DNA from 2 places in the Marinococcus sp. LNHM5E3-2.1 genome. Region 2 is predicted to be linked to the other one. Evidence: riboswitches for the same ligand, from Rfam matches in the RefSeq annotation. Region 2 holds a riboswitch; the other holds the start of a gene.
The links. A riboswitch is a leader RNA that binds a small molecule or an ion and turns the genes downstream of it on or off. The one in region 2 is predicted to bind glycine.
Positions count from the first base shown of each region.

Region 1: linked by a shared signal. The riboswitch ahead of gcvT (glycine cleavage system aminomethyltransferase GcvT) and the one ahead of ACTRXH_RS03480 (serine dehydratase beta chain) in region 2 are both predicted to bind glycine.

Region 1 is NZ_JBQLIB010000012.1:30,376-33,781, reverse strand. Features, by position in the region: gene gcvPA (aminomethyl-transferring glycine dehydrogenase subunit GcvPA) at 1-776, opposite strand, end outside; gene gcvT (glycine cleavage system aminomethyltransferase GcvT) at 794-1,900, opposite strand; glycine riboswitch at 1,982-2,069, opposite strand; glycine riboswitch at 2,073-2,161, opposite strand; gene ACTRXH_RS12805 (MBL fold metallo-hydrolase) at 2,355-2,996, shown strand; gene ACTRXH_RS12800 (CapA family protein) at 3,097-3,406, opposite strand, start outside.
Region 2 is NZ_JBQLIB010000001.1:676,371-679,776, forward strand. Features, by position in the region: gene ACTRXH_RS03470 (hypothetical protein) at 180-320, opposite strand; gene sdaAA (L-serine ammonia-lyase, iron-sulfur-dependent, subunit alpha) at 357-1,241, opposite strand; gene ACTRXH_RS03480 (serine dehydratase beta chain) at 1,238-1,735, opposite strand; glycine riboswitch at 1,814-1,891, opposite strand; glycine riboswitch at 1,895-1,999, opposite strand; gene ACTRXH_RS03485 (GNAT family N-acetyltransferase) at 2,155-2,667, shown strand; gene ACTRXH_RS03490 (RDD family protein) at 2,781-3,200, shown strand; gene ACTRXH_RS03495 (hypothetical protein) at 3,248-3,406, shown strand, end outside.

The sequences.
Region 1 (3,406 bases), on a different contig from region 2:
GCTCCGAAACTTCCCGGCGGCGTCAGGACGCCGAGCGCAAGGGGATTTGCCGACACAATCATCAGCGAGTTTTCTTTATCGGCTGCCTGCCTTACAGCAGCTAAATCTTCAATAGTACCGTAAAAGTTTGGGTACTGCACAATCACTCCTGCGGTATCAGCATCAATCATGTCTTCAAGCTTAGCCATGTCCGTATGCCCGTCCTTTTCGGGAACGATTTTCACTGTAAGTCCGGGCCCGGCAGCGTATGTGCTCAATACATCGAGCGCTTCAGGGTGAACCGTTCCAGAGACGACGATGGTACGGCGCCTCCCCCTGTTTTCACTTGCGGCCATCAGTGCTGCTTCTGCGAGCGCTGTCGGTCCGTCATACATAGACGAATTAGCGATATCCATTCCCGTAAGTTCACTGATCATCGTTTGAAATTCAAAGATTGCCTGCAGCTCGCCCTGCGAAATCTCCGGCTGGTACGGAGTATATGCCGTGTAAAATTCCGAGCGCCGGAGCACATGATCGACGACTGTCGGTATATAATGCTCGTACACCCCTGCCCCGAGATAGGAGACGCAGTCCTGCACGCTGGTATTTCTGTTACTGAGGCGCTTCATTTCCTTTAGAAGATCCGTTTCGCCAAGAGCCTTCGGCAGATTCATTTCTTTGGAAAAGCGAATATTTTCCGGTACGTCCTCAAACAATTCACCGATCGAATCCACACCGATCGTTTTAAGCATTTCTTCTTTATCCTCGCCGGTTACCGGCAGATAGCGATAATCCATTCTGGTGCCTCCTCTGTTTATTTTTCCCGTTTATAAAAGGGCACAGCTGCCACTTTTGCGCGTTTGGCTTTACCCCGCACATCCACTTCGACAGCCTGACCGAGATTCGTCCATCCAATATTCAGAAGTGCAAGTCCCACATTTGCTTTCAGCGTCGGCGACTGAGTGCCCGTAGTTACCCAGCCGATTTCCTTTCCGTCATCATTGTGTACCATGTAACCCGGGCGCGGAATTGCTTTATCAACCATTTCGATCCCGACAAGTTTACGTTTTAATCCCGCTTCTTTTTGTTTTTTTAAAGCTTCTTTACCAATGAAATTATCTTCCTGCTTCAGCTTTACGCAAAAGCCGATGCCTGCTTCAAGCGGCGTAATATTTGCGCTCAGCTCCTGGCCGTAGAGCGGCAGCTTCGCTTCAAACCTCAGGGTGTCTCTAGCGCCGAGACCGCATGGAATGAGTCCTTCGGATTCTCCTGCTTCCATGATCGTCTCCCAGCAGCGGATGGCCTCTTCAGCCTGGCAGTATAATTCAAAGCCGTCTTCTCCGGTATAGCCGGTTCTTGAGATGATAATATTTTCCGCTTCTCCGACTGAAGCACCGGCAGCAAAACGAAATGGCAGAATCTCTGCAAGAGAAGCATCGGTTACTTTCTGCAGCACCGTTTCTGCCACCGGGCCCTGTACAGCGATTAGTGCAGTTTCTTTCGAAATATCGGTAATACTTACGTTTTTCGTTACGTGGCGGCGAAGCCATTCCTGATCTTTTTCAATGTTAGCTGCGTTCAAAACGAGCATGTATTTTTCTTTTTCGAGCTGGTACACGAGCAGATCGTCAACCGTACCTCCATCTTCATAACACATGGCGGTATAAAGTGCTTTTCCGGGTTCTGCATTTTTTATGTTGTTTGTGAGCATATACTGCAGAAATTCAGCAGCACCCTCTCCTTCTACGATCGCCTCACCCATATGGGAAACATCGAACAGACCAGCCTTTGTACGAACCGCCTCGTGTTCGTCTTTGATGCCGGAAAACTGAACAGCCATTTCCCATCCGCCAAAATCGACGGTTTTTGCTCCGTGTTTTTCATATACCGGATACAGGGGTGTTCGTTTTAATTCTGCCAAGAAAATCACCTCATCATTATTTTCTGAAAAATCAAAACAAGAAAAAGCATAAAAAAGACAGAACTCCATAAGATATGGAAGCTCTGTCCTATAACCAGAAAGTTTCTCCTTTCCGTCGTACGGAAAGAGTGTCTTCGTGGGTGGCTTCTAAAAGAAGCGCTCTCCAGAGGAGCGTCCAGTAAGAGTCTGTTTGCCTGAGAGATTCACCTGTTACGGCTTGCTCCTTCGGCGCTGCCTGGCAGTCTCTCCCCTTACCATCATCCGCGCATTATATGTACATCTTTATTTGCTCATATTCTATCACTAATTCAGATAAAAACCAATGCTGAAAAAAATTAACCCGAACATTTCCGATAAATTGTACTGCATCATTCGTTTATCACTTTGGATCAATCATTTCTTCTCACTGTAATATTGTTTATACTAAAATCAGCATAAAAATTGGAGGGAAACTATGAACTGGAAACAGCTTCCACTGGGACCACTGCAGACAAACTGCTATGTTCTGTACGATAATGATAAAAACGCCGTAATTATTGATCCGGCCGGGGATGCCGATAAACTGCTCACCTATCTTCAGGAAAACGAGATGCGTCCTGTTGTCATTCTGTTAACACACGCCCATTTTGATCATATCGGTGCGCTTGATGCCGTGCGGGAAGCCTACAATATCCCTGTTTATCTTCATGAGCATGAAAGGGACTGGCCTGGGGACGCCCAAAAAAACGGCTCCGGACGCATGATGCCGGAGGCTGCGTTTACTGCAAAGCCCGCGGATCACCTTCTGCAGTCCGAAGGAACGCTTCAATTCGGCAGCTTTGAATTCCAATGGCTTCATACACCGGGCCATTCGCCGGGAAGTGTTTCCTATTGGCATAAAGAAACCAACACAGTCTTCTCCGGCGATGTATTGTTTTCAGGTGGTGTTGGACGTACTGACCTTTACGGAGGCGACATGGATACTCTGCTAGCCTCTATTCACGAGCAGCTGCTTGAACTCCCGGAAAATACAATAGTAGCCTGCGGCCACGGCCCCTTCACCGATATCGAAGCCGAAATGGATTCCAACCCGTTCATTAATGGGTTTGGCGCATAAAAATAAAGACCTCTGATTTAAAATTAGAGGTCTTTTAATATCTTAATACAGTAAATGAAATTATTTATGCATTCCCGCCCAGTTTCAGACGGTTAGTATTTTAATCGTTTGCTTCGATCCATTGATACACATGCTCGCGCAGATCCTCTTCGGTTTCACCACCTTCAGCAGGGTGGTCTGCTTCGGCCATCGGCTTCACTGTGTACTGATCCTCAGGGCCCGGTACAACCTGGGTAAAATCAACGTTAGGCTCTGTAATCTTCACGTCTTCGCCGTCTTTTTCCACATCGAATGTAGCAATACCGCCTGTATCGGTATATTCCTGATCCTGACCGGAGTAGAAATTGCCGAGAGAATAATAAACAAGCGTTTCATTTCCTTCTTCACCCTCCACCCATTCCATCGGCTGA
Region 2 (3,406 bases):
CATATGCAAAATGGTCGATGGCAATGACCTCCTTTATAGGGACTTATAGTAAGAATAGCACGTCAGGGGTGAAACAGAAAGCAGAATGCCTGGAATTTAAATAGAATATGAACAGTAAAGAAAACGGCTTGAGCCTGGCGGGAGCCATAATCAAGCCGTTTTTGAGTTGTTTCAGGGATTTACGTTTCATTGGGCCTTGGAGAAATAAAGCAGAAAATGCCTAAAAGAAGGGCGGAAACCGCTATAGCCCAGTACGTAAACAATAAGCTGACGAGAGTGAGAGTACCGAACCAGATTTGAAAAAAACGGCGTTCGTTCATAGCTTCACCTCTTATGTGGAATTTAGAGCCCGGGATTCATAAGCTGCAGGGCCGCTGAAACAACCTCCGGGCGGCTTCTTTTCCCGTCGGGGTCTGGGCAAGCCCTCCTTCAGCAGTCTCTTTCAGGCTGCCCGGCATGTCGCGGCCGATCGTATGCATCGTCTGAATAACTTCATCGCAGGGGATGCGGCTGGTTATGCCCGCTAAAGCCATATCGGCCGCTGAAAAAGCGATGGAGGTGCCGATGACGTTTCTTTTCACGCACGGCACTTCGACGAGCCCGGCAACCGGATCACATACGAGTCCGAGAAGGGACTTCATTGCTATTGCGGTGGCGTGGGCTGCCTGCTCCGGGGAGCCATGCTGCAGCTCCGTAATCGTGCCCGCAGCCATGGCCGTCGCTGAGCCAATTTCCGCCTGACAGCCGCCTGCCGCGCCGGAAATAAAGGCGTGATTCGCAAATACGTAACCGATGGCACTTGCTGTGAACAGCCCCATCGTCAGGGTGTCATCATCGATGCTGCGGTTATCCTGGAGAGAGACCAGAATGCCCGGTAGTATACCTGCGGACCCGGCCGTGGGAGTTGCGACGATAAGGCCCATTTTTGCGTTGCTTTCCGACGTGGCCATCGCTGCTTCCATCGCCGTGCTGATGACCGGTCCGGATAACGGGTCGGTGTTTTGATTATACTGATGCATCCGGTAAGCATCACCGCCCGAGAGCCTGCTCTCTGTTTCCGTAATGTCACTCACTCCGTCCCGGACCGCCTGCTTCATTACCTGCAGCCGCTCCTGCATGCGTCCGAAAATCTGCTCCCGGGAAAAATTGGAGCGGCGAACCTCACGGCGCAGCATCCACTCGCCAATGGAAATGTCCTGAGCCATGCATTCCTGTACAATACTTTCAATGGTATCGTTCATATAAATGACGCCTCCTTTTTCGTGCGGGCTGCAATCGATAAAATATCCGGACCCGTTCCCAAATTAATGCTGGTGTCATGACCGTTAATTCCATAAATGCAGGCCACTCCGCCGCCGATGGAGGCGCCGGATACGCGGACGGTTTCTATGCCGGACGATGCCTGAAGATGTACAGTGTTCGGGTGGCATCCGCCTGGAGTGCCCGGACAGAACTGGAAGTCGTAACGAAGGCCTTCGTCTTTGGCCAGCGCATACGCACTCCGGACGTTGGTGTCGTGGGCGGATAATCCGAGCAGGCCGCCGATTATGGCTTTGTCCGAGCCGTGTCCCTGATAGGTGGAGGCGAGAGAGCCGTAGAACGTGATTGTCACATCTGTGACCTCTCCCAGCCAGTCGTGCACAAATTTCCCGATCGATACGACCCCCGCTGTGTGAGAGCTCGAGGGACCGACCATAATCGGGCCGATAATATCAAAACAGCTGTCAAACTCCATAGCGATTCCTCCAAATTTGAATTGAAAACGATTACATTAATGCAAAAAAAGACAGAGAAACGGCCTGAATCGCCGTTTCTCTGTCTGTGTGCCTGAAAGATTTCATTCTTTGACAAGAATTTTCTTCTTCGGCAGGTACGCATACCTTCTCCAGAGGTGCATCCTGTACTGGTCCTGGTACCTGAGAGTTTTTTCTTCCCGGCTGGTGGGAAGAATTGCTCCTTCGGTGCTGTAATATTCTACAGGCTCTCCCAATACATTCATCTGCAAAACCAATATTTTGTTACTTTTAGTGTAAACATCCGGTCTGGAAAAGTAAACCTATTTTTTGACAGCTGGCATGAGAGCGATATACTGGATGCAGCCTGTTAGCCTGGAATAATAAACCAATTTACCGAAAGAAATGAAGGGATGCGACTATGAGCGAACAAATTATTCTGCGCCCCGTCATGGCAGAAGATGAAAAAGACATTAATATTCTCCGGCGCCAGCCTTCTGTCATGCATTATACGCTGGGACTCCCTTCGGAGCGAAGAACCTCCAGCCAGTCATTTATTGAAGGGCTGACGGCGAACGATCATGTGATTGTTGCCGAGTACGGCGGCCGGGTCGTCGGTATCGGCTCTCTGGAGGTGCTGAGCGGTAAGCTGCATTACTACGGCATGACTGCCATGGCGGTGCACGATGAGTTTCAGAACCGGGGGATCGGCAGCCGTCTGCTTGATCATCTGCTGGATATCGCCGATAATTATTTAGGCTTATTCCGGCTGGAGCTCGATGTGGTGGAAGAAAACACGCGCGCAGTACAGCTGTATAAAAGCCGCGGGTTTGAACCAGAAGGTACGCTCCGTAAAGCCCATTTTGCCCGTGGCGCGTTTTACAATGTGCTGGTGATGGGCCGGCTGAACACTGCGTTGTTCCCGACAGACTGAGAACCTCGTTGGAAAATTAAGGAACCAGGGAGATTGTCACTTCCAAAAATTAGATTATTATGAAAAAATAGAAAAGAAGAGCTTACAACAAGAGTGATTAAAGGAGTGTATGTATGCAACAGGAACCTGCCGGTTTTGGCAGCAGGCTGCTCGCTATTGTTATTGACGGCCTCCTGCTTTCTTTCCCCATTCTTCTCATTAGTATGCTGGCCATGCTATGGATCAACCCCGATGAAGTGAATGTCGATATATTTTCCGGTGCCGGATCGCTTCTATATTCCATGATTCTGCCGATAGTATGGCAGGGCCAGACGGTCGGGAAGTATGCCATGGGCATTCAGATTGTGAAAATGGACGGAAGGAAGCTTGGCATCGGGGCAATGCTGATGCGCGTGCTCGTAGCTAATATTTTGTACGGAATTACTCTATACATACTGATGATCACGAGTATAATTATGGTGCTTGTCCGTAAGGACAAACGGGCCCTGCACGATTTTCTTGCGGGCACCCGGGTGGTGAAAAAAAGCCGGTAGCTTTACTATCGGGATGGTAACGCCAATCATGCGAGCGGAGGAAATACATGATAAAAAAGATCTTTTCTGCCGGGGCAGCTGGCATATTCATCCTTTTAAGCGCCTGTTCCGTACCTTCTTACTATACGGAGGAAGAGGAAGAGGTCCCTGGAAATATAGAAACGGAATGGGGAGAAGAAGTGCCGCTTCCGTTGTTGAACGATGCA